One region of the Frankia sp. R43 genome, then DNA from elsewhere that is predicted to be linked to it. Evidence: riboswitches for the same ligand, from Rfam matches in the RefSeq annotation. Region 1 holds a riboswitch; the other holds the start of a gene.
What was found. A riboswitch is a leader RNA that binds a small molecule or an ion and turns the genes downstream of it on or off. The one in region 1 is predicted to bind thiamine pyrophosphate.

Region 1 (7,297 bases):
TTGGGCTGGTCGCGCTGACCGGCTCGGGCGCGCTGATCGGGCCGGTCGTCACGGCCGGGCCGGCGGCGTCGGTGAGACCGGCGATGCTCAGGCGGGCGAGCAGCATGGCGCGGGTCTCCGCGCGGGTGCTGGGTGACATCGCCGGGACGGGCAGCGCCCGCAGGGTGGAGATGGTTCGAGCCAGCTGCTGTTCGTACTCGTCGCGAGGGGGACGCCCACCGTCGAGCAACGCGGCGGCACGGTCTGCCCGCGCGCTCCGCCGGCGCGGCCCACCACTCGCCACCACGCCGCCCCCCGCGTTCTGGCTCCGGTACTCCGGGACCGCGGCTCACGGCCCGAGTGAAGATCGAATGTACCCGATCGGCGTCGCGGAGGCGGTGACGCCGATTGTTTCCCGACGGCGCGGCGCCCGGCCTGGCAGGTCAGCCCGGCCGGGTCAGTTGGTCACGCCCCACTCCATCTGAAGCTGGACCGTGCTTCCCCGCTCGATCTTGCTGCCGGCCTTCGGCTTCTGGGACTTCACCTTGTTGGCGATCCAGTCCTGCCGGGCAGCCTTGAGCCCGACGCGGTTCAGGATGCGCTCGGCGTCCGACCAGGACTTGCCCACGACGTTGGGCACGGTCACCATGACCCCGCTGCCGTCGCCGCCACCGGAGTCGGAATCGGAGTCGGAGTCCTTGGCGACGAAGAGGGTGACGGTGGCACCCGCGTTCACCCGTTGGCCGGGGCTCGGCGAGGTGCGCGCGACCTGGCCCGGCTCCACGCTGTCGTCGGTGATCAGCGACTGCTTCACGGTGAGGCTGAGGCCCAGCGCGTCCAGCTTCGCCTTGGCCTCGTCGTAGGTCAGCCCGACGAGGTCGCCGGGGATCTCCGCCGTCGACGGCCCGGAGCTCACGTACAGGATCACCGGTGTGTTCCGCTCGACCGCCGTGCCGGCCTGCGGCTCGGTTCGGATGACCTGGCCCTCGGGGACGGTGTCGTTGGCCTCCGCGTTGCGCCCGCCGACCGTGAGCTTCGCCTGGGTCAGCTCGACCTGGGCCTGTTCGGCGGTCTTCCCGGCGAGAGCAGGAACGACCGCCTTCGGTGTGCCGCTGCTCAGCCGAAGCGTCACGACGGTGTCGTCGCTGATCTTGGCGCCGGTCTCCGGGTCCTGCTCGGCGACCTGGCCCTCGGCGTACGTGTCGCTGGCGAGCGTCTGGCCGTATTTGAACCTGATGCCGGCCTCGTTCAGGTTCTTCTCGGCCGCCGCCTTGGTCAGCCCGAGCAGCAGCGGCACCTCGGGCTTGGTGCCGCCCAGCAGCGCGCGGAACAGGACCACGCCGAGGACCAGGCAGACCACCACGACACCGGCGATGACCGCGGGGCCGGCGGGCAGCCGCCCGGACCGGGCCTCCTGCGGCCGCCGGCGGCGGCCCTGGCCCGAGCCGGTGCTGATCATGCTGGTCGGCGCGACCGGTGGCCGAGGCGGCTGCGCCGGCTGGGCGCCTGGGTACGCCCCCGCTCCTGGGCCCCGCGGCGGGGTAGGCGACTGCAGCGGGCCGGTGAACCCGGAGTGGTACTCCTCGTCGTCACCGGGCGCGGGAAGGTAGGGCAGGATCGCCCGCAGCTCGGCGAGCAGCGCGGCGCCGTCGGCCGGCCGGTGGTTCGGGTCGCGTGCGGTGGCCCGCAGCGTGAGCGCGTCCAGCTCGGCGGGGACGTCGAACACGACCGAGGACGGCGCGGGCACGTCACCGTGGACGGACTGGTAGGCCACCGACATCGGCGTCTCACCGTTGTGCGGGAGCTGGCCGGTGATCATCTCGAAGAGCATGACGCCGGCGGCGTAGACGTCGCTGCGCATGCCGGCGGTGCCGTGGGTGACCTGCTCGGGTGCCAGGTACCCGACGGTGCCCATGACGACGCCGCCGGTCACGGCCTGGGTCGGCTGGGACACCGGCCGGGCGAGCCCGAAGTCGGCGACCTTCACCTGGCCGTCGTCACCGAGCAGGATGTTCTCCGGCTTGATGTCGCGGTGGATGATCCCGGCGGCGTGCGCGGCGGCGAGCGCCTCCGCGACGGGCTCGAAGATCTCGACGACCTCGGGCACGGTCAGCCGCCCGCGGGTGGTCAGGTACTCGCGCAGCGACCGCCCGCGTACCAGCTCCATGACCAGGTAGTGCAGGACGCCGGCCGCCGTCCGGTCCGAACCCTGGTCGAGGATCGACACGACGCGTGGCGTGCTGAGCCGGGCGACCGCGTTCGCCTCCCGGTGGAACCGGGCCACGAACTCGGGGTCGTGGCTGAGGTTCGGGTGCATGATCTTGAGCGCGACGAAACGGTCGAGGCGGTTGTCGTGCGCGACGTACACCGTCGCCATCCCGCCGACGGCAAGCCGCTCCTGGGCGGTGTACCGCCCATCGAGAAGACGACCGATGACAGGGTCGGTCACCGTGGCATCCACGGGGACAGTTTACGATCGGCCGTTCCGACCGTCGGACAGTGGTCTTACTTCGCAAATCCGTCGGAGTGGCGCCCAAACGGGCGGGACTTTCGTCACAAAGTGGTGAATCTGCGCCGGAGTGGCACGACCAGCCGCGGATTTTCTTCTGGGCCGGGCGAAATCTCGGCGCCCGCGCGGGCGGCCCACCTCGGCCGGCGCGGCGCGGCTCACACCCATTCCCCGCCGTCCCCGCCGCCAGCTGCGGGAACTGGCTGGGTACCTCCACTTCTGGTGCTTACACTGTGGCGTGACCGGGGAGCCCGCGGACGCGGGCTGAGAGGCCGATCAGGATGCCGTCGGCGACCCGCAGACCCGATCGCGGTCATGCGCGCGTGGGGAGGAATCGCTCGATGACACAACAGATCACGCCGACGGGTCCTGCCATCAAGGCAGGTCCGGCCGGCCTGGCCGGCACGGCCGGTGCGGCCGCTGCGGCCGGCCTCGGGGAGGACCCCCTCCAGATCGCCGGCACCGCCTACGCCAGCCGGCTCCTGGTGGGCACCGGCAAGTTCGCCAGCCACGAGCTGATGCGGGCGAGCCTGGTCGCCTCCGGCGCCGACATCGTCACCATCGCGCTGCGCCGGGTGGACCTGTCGCGGGCGGGAGAGGGCGACGTGCTCGACTTCGTCCCGGCCGGGATGACGCTGCTGCCGAACACCTCCGGGGCGGTCGACGCGGCCGAGGCGCTGCGGCTGGCCCGGCTCGGCCGCGCGGCGACCGGCACCGCGCTGGTGAAGCTGGAGGTCACGCCGGACCCGCGCACCCTCGCACCCGACCCGATCGAGACGCTGCGCGCGGCGGAGCTGATGGTCGCCGACGGGTTCACCGTGCTCCCGTACTGCTCGGCCGACCCGGTGCTCGCCCGCCGGCTCGAGGAGGCCGGCTGTGCCACGGTGATGCCGCTCGGCAGCTGGATCGGCTCCAACCGCGGCCTGCGGACCCGGGACGCGATCGAGGCGATCGTCGAGACCGCCGGCGTCCCGGTCGTGGTCGACGCGGGCCTCGGCGCGCCGTCCGACGCCGCCGAGGCGATGGAGATCGGTGCCGACGCGGTGCTGGTCAACACCGCGATCGCGATCAGCGCCGATCCGGTCATGATGGCGCGCGCGTTCGCGCTCGCGACCACCGCGGGGCGGCTGGGGTATCTCGCCGGTCGCGCGCGGCCGGGTAGCGCGACGGTGGCCGCGGCGTCCTCCCCGCTCACCGGCTTCCTCGGCTCGCTCACCGACGACGGCGCCGGTGGCGCGGTCGGCAGTGGCGCCGTGAGCAGCGGCGCCGTGAGCAGCGGCGCCGTGAGCAGCGGCGCCGTGAGCAGTGGTGCCGTGAGCAGCGGCGCCGTGAGCAGTGGTGCGGTCGGCAGCGGCACCGTGAGCAGCGGCGTTGGCGGGGGCGCCTGATGGCCAGCCCGCCGGGCCTGTTCGCCCACGAGCTCGCCGCGCTGGACATCCCGGGCCTGGCCTGCTCCGCCCGCGAGGCGGGCCCGGCCGAGGTGGACGCGGTGCTGCGCCGGGCGGCCGCCGCCGGCCGGGGTGGCGGCGCGCACGGCGACACCGGCGGCCGTCTCGGCCTCGCCGATCTCGCCGTGCTGCTGTCGCCGGCCGCCACCGGCCGGCTGGAGGAGCTCGCGCAGCTCGCGCAGGCGACCACACTGCGGCGCTTCGGGCGGGCGGTGCGGATGTTCGCCCCGCTCTACGTGTCGAACGCCTGCCTGTCGTCCTGCACGTACTGCGGCTTCGCGAAGGGCCTGGAGGTGGCGCGGCGCACACTGACCCCGGAGGAGGCCGTCGGCGAGGCGCGCCTGCTGGTCGACCTCGGTTTCCGGCATCTCCTGCTGGTCTCCGGCGAGCACCGGATCGAGGTCTCCGCCGACTACCTGGTCGATGTCGTGGAGCGGCTGCGCCCGTTCGTCCCCTCGATCAGCATCGAGACCCAGACCTGGTCGGACGACACCTACACCCGGCTGGTCGCGGCCGGCCTGGAGGGGGCCATCCACTACCAGGAGACGTACGACCGGGCGCGTTACGCCGAGGTCCACGTCGCCGGCTGGAAACGCGACTACGACCGCCGGCTGGCCTCGTTCGAGCGGGCGGCCCGCGCCGGGGTGCGGCGCCTGGGCCTGGGGGTGCTGCTCGGGCTCGCACCGGACTGGCGGGCCGACATCCTCGCGCTCGCCGCGCACGCCTCGTTCCTCAGCCGCCGCTTCTGGCGGACGGAGGTCTCCGTGGCCCTGCCCAGGATCAAGCCGAGTGCCAGTGGTTTCCCGCCCACCGTGGTGGTCTCCGACGCCCAGTTCGTCCAGGCGCACGCGGCGCTGCGGCTGTTCGAGCCGGATGTCGCCATCTCGCTGTCGACGAGGGAGCCGGCGGCGCTGCGCGACGGGCTGGCCCGTATCGCGGTCACGACGATGAGCGCTGGTTCGTCCACCGAGCCCGGCGGCTACGGCCGGCCCGGCACCGCCCAGGAACAGTTCTCGATCTCCGACGAGCGCTCCCCGGCGGACATCGCGGCGATGCTGGTGGCGGCCGGTTACGAGCCGGTCTGGAAGGACGCCTTCCCGCTGGTGGACGCGTCCCGGTGACCGCAGGGCGGGCAGGCGATGCTATATCCCGGTGGGGTGGGCCGCTCGTCGCTGTGGTCGAAACGACTACCGCGCGACGCCAGGAAAAGGCGCCAATAGCTTCAGGATGCATGGATCAGGTGGGCTGATGGACCGCATCGTTGTCGTCGGTGGCGGGCTCGCGGGCGGGCGAACCGTCGTCGAGCTGCGTGAGCAGGGATTCTCCGGGGCGATCACACTGGTCGGCGCCGAGGAGCACAGGCCGTACGACCGGCCGCCGCTGTCCAAGGCGGTGCTGTCCGGCCGGACGGATGACACGACCCTGCCGTTCGACCTCGACGGTGTCGAGCTGCTGCTGGGCCGGCACGCGACGGGCCTGCGCCCGGGTGTGCTGGAGACCGACGGCGGCCCGATCGAGTTCGACGGGCTGGTCCTCGCGACCGGTGCGGCCCCGGTGCGGCTGCCGGGCTCCGCTGACCAGCGGGTGCTGCGCACCATCGACGACGCCCGGGCGCTGCGGGAGACGCTGCGCCCGGGGGCGCGGCTGGTGGTCGTCGGCGCCGGCTGGATCGGGGCCGAGGTCGCCACGCACGCCGCCGCGCACGAGGTGGCGGTGACCGTCGTCGAGGCCGGCGCCAGCCCGCTGCTGGCACTCGGGCCGGTGGTCGGCGGGCACACCGTGCCCTGGTACTCCGCCGCCGGCATCGACCTGCGCCTCGGTGCCGCTGTCGCGCAGATCCGTTCGGACGGTGTGGAGCTCGCCGGCGGTGAGTTCCTGCCCGCCGACGCCGTGGTCGTCGGGGTCGGTGTCCGTCCCGACGTCTCCTGGCTGGAGTCGTCCGGGCTGGCGCTCGACCGCGGCGTCGTCGTCGACGAATGGATGTCGGCCGTACCCGGCGCCGGCGGCGCGGGTGGCTACCGGCCCGGGTCGGTCGTCGGGGCCGGTGACTGCACGGCCTGGTGGTCGCGCCGCTATGAGCGCCGGATGCGGGTCGAGCACTGGGAGTGCGCCCAGGAGTCGCCCCGGGTCGCCGTCGCCACCCTGCTGCGGACGCTCGCCGGCGGCCAGCCGAGCTCGGAGTCGCCGGACGACATCTACAACCCGGTGCCGTACTTCTGGTCGCAGCAGTTCGGGCGCATGATCCAGTTCGCCGGTCTGCCCGGCCCGGACAGCACCCTGGTGCTGCGCGGCGATCCGACCGCGGTCGCCCCGCCCGGGGCCAAGAAGGCTCCCGGCTGGTCCGCCGGCTGGTTCGCGCCGGACGGGCGCCTGGTCGCCCTGGCCACCGTCGCCCGGCCGCTGGACATGGTCGCCGGCCGGCGGATGCTGCTGGCCGACGCGGCGCCGGACGTCGCCAGGTTCAGCGACCCCGGAATCGCGCTGAAGGAGCTGGCCCCCCAGCCGGCGTAGTCGCAGGCCTTGGTTCAGCTGGAGGGCCCGGCGTAGCTGCCGGGCCCGGCGTGGCCGCGCGCCCGGCAGGCGTGGCTGCTGGACAGTGTGTGCATGGATGCGATGTGTGCCCGGACGGTACGGTGAGTGCCTGGGCGTACCACATGCACACACTGTGCTCGTCCAGGCAGTTTCTACTAAAGTGCCGGCGTGCCAAGCATTCACCTGGTTTCGAACCTCCCTGGCGTGAATGCGCTCGGTGATCATCTTCGCGCGGTCGGTCTCGGTCCCACGTCCGCGCGTTCGGCCGATGCTCTGCTCGTCCTGATCGACCGGCCGCTGGATCACGTCGAACAGGACCTGCTCGACCGCGCGCGGCAGTCCGTGCCGGTGCTGCTGGCCGGGCCGACGGTCCGGTCACTGGCCCCGGACAGCCCGCTCATCGAGGCGTCCGGCCTCACGCCCGGCCGGGTGACCCCCGCGTACGAGCTGCGGCTTGCCCCCGGTCCGGACGGTGCGACCGTCGCCGCCCGGCTGGGCTCCTTCACACCGCGCGACTCGTGGATCGTCCCCGAGAAGGTCGCCGAGGACGTCGAACGGCTGCTCACCGTCCGCCACGAGATGAGCGATCAGCCGATCTGCACCTGGCGTCCCGCGAGCGGCCTCGGTGTCTTCACCCTGGGCACCTCCGCGCAGGTGCTGGCCGACCCCCGCTACCACCGGCTCGTCGGGCGATGGCTGCGGCACGCGCTCGGCGTCCGCGACGGTGCGTCGGTCAGGGCCGGGCTCATCGGTGCCCCGGATGTCTTCGGGGTGCACACCACTGCTCTGGACGCGGTCGACGGCCTGACGCTGGCCGCGCTGTGCGACG
Region 2 (7,297 bases), on a different contig from region 1:
CCCTCGTCCCCGTCGCCAGCACGACCGCGCGGTCGGGGCGCAGCGTCCGTTCGGCGCCGTCGGCCGCGCGGACCACCACGGTGCGCTCACCGGCCAGCCGGCCGACCCCCCGCACGACCGCCACGCCCCGGTCACGCAGCCACGGCAGCTGGCCCTCGTCGGAGTAGCCCCCGACCATCTCGTCCCGGCGGGCGAACGCCGCAGCCGCGTCAACCCGGCCGGGTACGCCACCCGCACCGGCTGCGCCAGCCGCACCGGGCGCGACCTGGGCCGCGGCGAGGACCTCGCCCGGACGGATGAGCGTCTTGCTGGGTATGCACCCCCAGTACGAGCACTCGCCGCCGACCCGCTCCCGCTCGACGACCACCACCGACAGCCCAGCCTCGGCGCACCGCCCCGCGACGACCTCACCCGCCGGACCGCCCCCGATCACCACGACGTCGGGCTGGCCCGGGGCACCGGCGGGATCTCCCGGCCCGGGCACGTCGCCTCTGCTCATCGGTCCGCCCTCCTCGTCGCGCGCGATCGGCATGGTGTGCGACCGGCATGCTGTACCGCCGGCATGGCGTGCAGCCGGCATGACGTGCAGCCGGCATGACGTGCAGCCGGCATGGCCTGCGAGCACCGCGGCGCCTTCGGCCCGTCGCACGCGACCGTTGCGACCCACCCTCTCACCCTCCGGTGCCCCGCCGGCCCGGCACGCGGCGCACGATGCACCAACAGTGACCGAGGCCGCGCTGTCGTGCCTCGAGGTCAACGGCAGGATGGTGGGTGAGGACCTCACCTTCGACCGGTCCGTGCAGGACCACCGGGAGTTCACATGCAGCTCGCAATGATCGGACTCGGCCGGATGGGCGCGAACCTCGTTCGCCGGCTTATGCGCGACGGGCACGAATGTGTGGTCTACGACGTGAATCCGGAAGCGGTGAAGGCGCTCGCCGCCGAGGGCGCCGTCGGTGTGCACTCACTCGCGGACCTCGCGGGGGCGCTGCGCACCCCGCGGGCGGCGTGGGTGATGGTGCCCGCCGGCCTGACCGGCCAGACCGTTTTCGACCTCGCCGAGCACTTCGAGGCCGATGACGTGATCATCGACGGCGGCAACTCCTACTACCGGGACGACATCGACCGGGCCGCGAAGCTCGCCGAGCGCGGCGTGCACTACATGGACGTCGGCACGTCCGGCGGCGTGTTCGGCCTGGAGCGCGGCTTCTGCCTCATGATCGGCGGAGAGCCGCGGATCTTCTCCCGGCTGGAGCCGCTGTTCGAGACGATCGCGCCGGGTGTGGAAACCGCGCCGCGGACGCCCGGGCGGTCAGGCGAGGTCACCCAGGCCGAAAAGGGCTATCTGCACTGCGGCCCGAACGGGGCAGGCCACTTCGTCAAGATGATCCACAACGGCATCGAGTACGGCATGATGGCGGCCTTCGCCGAAGGCATGGGCATTCTGGAGAAGGCCGGCATCGGCCGGTCACAGGCCGGCCAGCACGACGCGGAGACCACACCGCTGGCTCATCCGGAGTACTACCAGTTCGACTTCGACCTCCCCGCGGTCGCCGAGGTGTGGCGGCGCGGCAGTGTGGTCAGCTCCTGGCTGCTGGACCTGACCGCCACCGCGCTGGTCGAGGACCCGGAGCTGGCCGCCTTCAGCGGGAGGGTCTCGGACTCCGGCGAGGGCCGCTGGACGGTGCTCGCCGCCGTCGAGGAGGGCGTCCCGGCGCATGTGCTGACGGCGTCGCTGTACGAGCGGTTCAGCTCCCGGGGCGAGTCGCTGTTCGCGGACAAGCTGCTCTCGGCCATGCGCAAGCAGTTCGGCGGCCACGCCGAGAAGAAGGCCTAGCCCGAGCTGCGGCTGGTGCCGGTGCCGGTGCCGCCGAGCAAGAAGTGAGGATTATGGCTGCGGCAGCAACCGAGATCCTCACTTCTTGCGGGTCACCAGGGACCCTGCCGCCCCTTTCGCCCCCATCAGCGTGAATTGTCGACACGGTGCGGGGCCCTCGCGGGCGGCAGGGCGCGCTCACCGCACGTCGGCGGAGGCCTCGACGCTCGTCCGGTCACCCATGATGATCATTGGATGGCTGCTCGGCGTCAACCAGTGGAGCACGGTCTCCATCGAGGCCTGCGGGAGGCTGACGCAGCCCCGCGTGGGCGTGTTGTGGTCCACATGCAGCCAGATGTCGCCCCCGGCCGAGTCGCCAAGCGGGCGGGTCGGATCCGACGGCGGATGGCCCGGCAGCCGGTTGTAGTCGATCGCCACGACGTAGTTGAAGGCCTCGCCCATCGGGTCACCGTCATAACTGCCGGCCTGGTAGAAGGACGGACGGTACTCATAGGGCAGCGCCGTGCCGGGGTCCGGGTAACGCCCCCCCGCCGCGGTGAGACTGAAGACGCCGATGGGACTGCGCAGATCACCCTCGACGTGATCACGCGTCCATCCGTTGGCACCGTTGCGACCCGCGATCTGGGCGCCGACAGGCGCCCAGGGCGAATCCTCGTCGGTGCGCTGCCAGAGCATGACCTGGTTCACCGTCGCGGATTCGTCCGCTCCGGTGACGACGATGGCCTGCCGGGTGGATGAGGGGATCCGCGACATCATCAGATCGCCCACACCTGGTATCGCGCCGCCTGCCATGTCCCCGATCGTGCCCTCTTCCTTGAGGCCGGATGCTCCGTAAGCTGCCGGGGCCGGACTGGCCGACGGCACCTCACTGCGGGCGGCCGCCGCCGAAATCTCCGGATCCGCTCCGGAGTCGACCACATGTATCGCGCCGGCGGCGCCGACCACCAGTGTCGCACTGACCGCGGCCAAACCGATCGCAATCGACTGCGCGGGCACGCGACCGCCGCCCCCGTCTCCTCTCCGGCGGCCCAAGGACCGGCCGGACCTTCGGTGTGTCGACATTCCTCCGACCTCCGGGCCGAAGCCGCGCGTCTCCGGCCACATCCACGCCCCGCACTGGACACCACCATCACACGTGCAAGCAGACTGCCGCGCGGCAACACACCCACAATTTCGCGCAGGTGTCGGTCGCACACGATACGGGCCCGCGGCACCCGCCCTCGAACCGCTCCCGACCTGGCCCGACCGAATCGTTGTATGCGTTTACGGAATAGGGGCCTGGAGCCAGTCCAGGAGTAGTTTTCCACAGGCCGGCAACCCGCCATGGACACAACGGATCGACAATGACCATTGTCTGGGTATGACAGCCCGTCCCGGCCGACTCCCCTGGCAGGAGATCGCCGACCTCCAGTCAGGTGTCATCAGCGAGCGCGACGCGATCGGCGCCGGTCTCACCCGGGCCGACATCCGGGCGCGGGTCACCGCCGGCATGTGGCGGCAGCCCGCGCCGGGAGTGCTGATCACGGCGGTCGGGCCGGCCCTGGTCCAGCGAGCCTGGGCTGGCCTGCTCGCGGGCGGCCAGGGAGCGGTGCTCGGTGGGGCCACCGCCGCCGAGCTGGACGGTCTGGTCGACCACGATGACGAGGTCGTCACGGTGCTGGTTCCACCCGAGCGCCGTAACGCGCCGGTGCCCGGCGTGGCCTTCCGCCGCACGGCCCGGCTCACCCCGGCGGACGTGCACCGCGCCCGGCTGCCACCCCGCACCGTGCCGGCCCGTTCCGTCGTCGACCTGGCCGAGTGGTCCGGCGACCGCGGCGCGGCCCGCACCGTGGTCGTCGATGCCCTGGGCCAGGGTTTCGTCACCGTCGAGGCGATGCGGCGGGCGCTGGCGCGCCGCGGGCCGATCACCCGGCGCACCCTGATCGGCGAGACGCTCGACGATCAGAGCCGCCGTACCCCGAAACTGCTGTCCCGCCTCTACCGGCAGATCGAGATCGCCTTCTCGCTGCCCACCGGGCAGACAGTGGCCGTCGGCTCCCCCGACCTTCCCACCGGCCGGCTCGACGTCTGGTATCGGCCCTGGCGGGTGCTTGTGCGCGTCGGCAGACCCGGTCCGGCCCGGGTGCTTTCGGCCACGAAAGTGGTCCTCACTGTGCCTGCCGAACATCTCTGGGAGACCCCGGAGGAGGTCGCCGCCCTGGTCGGGGCGGCGCTGCGGGAGCTCGCCCCGATCCGTCCCGCCGCTGGTCCCGACGCCTGCACCGACCACGCCGAGCCGTCCGGCGAATGGCACGAACCGGTACGTGACGAACTTGGCGAAGATGACCAAGGGGGTGGCGAAGGGGTGGCGCCTGCCGTAGCGTCGAGGCAGATGCGGGAGCTTCCACCCTGGGAGGCTGAGAGGGCGGCCGGGCAACAGCCGGTGCCGCCGACCGCCTGAACCTGTCCGGGTAATTCCGGCGTAGGGAGTGATCAAAGGTGGTGCGTCCCATCCAGCCCGCGCAAGCTGAGTCCACTTCGTCCGAGAATGCACCGATTTCCTCCGGGCCGGGGCTTGCGTCCCAGCAGCCAACGGCCACGATTCCCGCCCCCACTCCGGCCTCCACCCCCGGCCCGGCCGGCGCCGAGGCGGACGGAATTCTGGCCCGGCCGTTCCCCGGCAGCCGCAAGACCTATCTGACCGGTTCCCGGCCCGACCTTCAGGTGCCCATGCGCGAGGTCGCGCTGAGCACCGGCGACAGCCTCGTCCTCTACGACACCTCCGGGCCGTACACCGACCCGGGCGCCGGGGTGGATGTGCGGCGGGGCCTGCAGGCACTGCGGTCCAGCTGGATCATCGACCGCGAAGACACCGAGGAGATCACAGGTCGGGCCGTCCAGCCCGCCGACGACGGGCGCAGCAGGACGAGCGCACCCGAGGCCGACCTGTTCATCGGTTCCGCACGCGCGCCGCGGCGGGCACTCGCCGGCCAGGCGGTGACGCAGCTCGCCTACGCCCGGCGGGGCGAGATCACCCCGGAGATGGAGTTCGTGGCGCTTCGGGAAGGCCTGGCGCCGGAGCTGGTGCGGGACGAGATCGCCGCCGGGCGGGCGGTCCTGCCGGCGAACGTGAACCATCCGGAGAGCGAGCCGATGGCCATCGGCCGCAACCTCCTGGTAAAGATCAACGCGAACATCGGCAACTCGGCCGTCGCCTCGTCCATCGAGGAGGAGGTCGAGAAGATGGTGTGGGCGACCAGGTGGGGCGCCGACACCGTGATGGACCTGTCGACGGGCAGGAACATCCACACCACCCGCGAGTGGATCATCCGCAACTCGCCCGTCCCGATCGGTACCGTCCCGATCTACCAGGCGCTGGAGAAGGTCGGCGGCAAGGCCGAGGAGCTCACCTGGGAGGTCTACCGCGACACCGTCATCGAGCAGGCCGAGCAGGGTGTGGACTACATGACGGTCCATGCCGGCGTGCTGCTGCGGTACGTGCCGATGACCGCGAAGCGCAAGACCGGCATCGTGTCGCGGGGTGGCTCGATCCTGGCCGCGTGGTGCCTCGCCCACCACCAGGAGAACTTCCTCTACACGAACTTCGCCGAGCTCTGCGAGATCCTGCGCGCCTACGACGTCACCTTCTCCCTCGGTGACGGGCTGCGCCCCGGGTCGATCGCCGACGCGAACGACACCGCGCAGCTCGCGGAGCTGGCCACGCTGGGCGAGCTGACCCAGGTGGCGTGGGAGCACGACGTCCAGGTGATGATCGAGGGCCCGGGCCACGTCCCGATGCACAAGATCAAAGAAAACATGGACCTGCAGGCCGAGCTGTGTCATGACGCGCCCTTCTACACGCTCGGTCCGCTCACCACCGACATCGCGCCCGGCTACGACCACATCACCTCCGCGATCGGCGCGGCGATGATCGGTTGGTACGGCACGGCGATGCTCTGCTACGTGACCCCCAAGGAGCACCTCGGCCTGCCGGACCGTGAGGACGTCAAGGCCGGCGTAATCGCCTACAAGATCGCCGCCCACGCGGCGGACCTGGCGAAGGGGCACCCGGGCGCGCAGGCCTGGGACGACGCTCTCTCCGACGCCCGGTTCGACTTCCGCTGGGACGACCAGTTCAACCTCTCGCTGGACCCGGAGACCGCTCGGGAGTACCACGACGAGACACTCCCGGCGGCGCCGGCGAAGGCCGCGCACTTCTGCTCCATGTGCGGCCCGCACTTCTGCTCGATGCGCATCACCCAGGACGTCCGCAAGTACGCCGCCGAGCACGGCCTCGAGACCGAGGAGGCCGTGCAGGCCGGGCTCGCGGAGAAGTCCCGGGAGTTCGCCGAGCAGGGCTCCCGCATCTACCTGCCGCTCGCCGACCAGCAGGCGACCTGATACGTGAGCCTGCTGATCTCTGCGGCTGCTGATCTCTGAGGTTTCCGGTCCCTTGGGCTACCCAGCCGGCCGTCGCCCCCGTCCGGGCGGCGGCCGGTTCGCGTTTCAGGCGGATCCGAGCCTCCGTGCAAAGAACATGGAATTTTGGTCGTTCTGACGACCAAAATCCTCAACTCTTGCCCAACTCTTGCCTGGCAGCAACGGCGGCGGCTGCCGCAGCCCGCGGCGGCGGCTCGAATAGCCGCAGAACGGCACAGCGGCCCAGCGGCACAGCGGCGAACCGCTGGGGTGCCAGGCCGGGTCAGCCTTCCTTGCGGGCGAGCACCCGATAGGTGTTGGAGCGTCTCCCCCGTGCCAGCATGGGCCGGGTCAGCCTGTCCAGCCCCCAGGCCAGCCCGAACGGGACGACCGCGGCCAGCAGCAGGACCGCCCGCAGCACCCGCCGGCCGATCCCGGCCCGGCTGGCGTGCACCCACGGCTCGGGCTTCGGGGCGAGGTTCGCGATGAGCAGCCGCAGGGCACGGGTGAGGTCGCCGGGGCGCTGCGCCGGGCCGAACTGGACCACGATGGGGCGCATCCCGCGGTCCTCGAGCGCCGCGAGCAGGTTGTCGACCGGTATGTAGTGCTGCCGTCGCGGCACGTCCCAGCCAGCCCAGTAGCGCCCCAGCCAGCGGGCGGCCGGGCAGGACGGGTTCGGCAGCTCGAGCAGCAGATGGCCGCCGGGCGGCAGGGCCTTCACCGCGCCGTCCAGCTCCTCGGACGGATACCGGGTGCGCTCCAGATAGCCGAACATGCTGATCACGTCATAGCGCCCGGCGATGCTGTCCGCCACCTGCACGAGCTCGCCCTGGTAGGCGGCCTCCACCCAGCCGCGCGCGCACGCCTCGTCGATCGCGTCGGTGACGTCGAGCGCCCCGAAAGTGGTCATCGGCCAGTGCCGCCGCGCGACGTTGCAGAAGTGCCCGAAGCCGGCGCCGACGTCCAGCCAGGCCCGCGGGGTGACATGGGGTCGCAGCAGCTCGGCGCGGGCACGGTCCGCCGGCGCCTCGCGCATCCGGGAGTGCTCGGCGGCCTCGACGG

Region 2: it holds a riboswitch for thiamine pyrophosphate, as region 1 does, so the genes downstream of both, thiC (phosphomethylpyrimidine synthase ThiC) here and ACG83_RS14315 (thiazole synthase) in region 1, are expected to answer to the same signal.

The regions. Positions count from the first base shown of each region.
Region 1 is NZ_LFCW01000003.1:151,318-158,614, forward strand. Features, by position in the region: gene ACG83_RS14305 (DUF5667 domain-containing protein) at 1-286, opposite strand, end outside; gene pknB (Stk1 family PASTA domain-containing Ser/Thr kinase) at 437-2,428, opposite strand; TPP riboswitch at 2,722-2,835, shown strand; gene ACG83_RS14315 (thiazole synthase) at 2,830-3,876, shown strand; gene thiH (2-iminoacetate synthase ThiH) at 3,876-5,057, shown strand; gene ACG83_RS14325 (NAD(P)/FAD-dependent oxidoreductase) at 5,185-6,447, shown strand; gene ACG83_RS14330 (Gfo/Idh/MocA family protein) at 6,637-7,297, shown strand, end outside.
Region 2 is NZ_LFCW01000001.1:739,447-746,743, forward strand. Features, by position in the region: gene ACG83_RS02550 (NAD(P)/FAD-dependent oxidoreductase) at 1-499, opposite strand, end outside; gene gnd (phosphogluconate dehydrogenase (NAD(+)-dependent, decarboxylating)) at 821-1,837, shown strand; gene ACG83_RS02560 (L,D-transpeptidase family protein) at 2,015-2,899, opposite strand; gene ACG83_RS45210 (hypothetical protein) at 3,249-4,130, opposite strand; TPP riboswitch at 4,201-4,322, shown strand; gene thiC (phosphomethylpyrimidine synthase ThiC) at 4,547-6,217, shown strand; gene ACG83_RS02575 (class I SAM-dependent methyltransferase) at 6,519-7,297, opposite strand, start outside.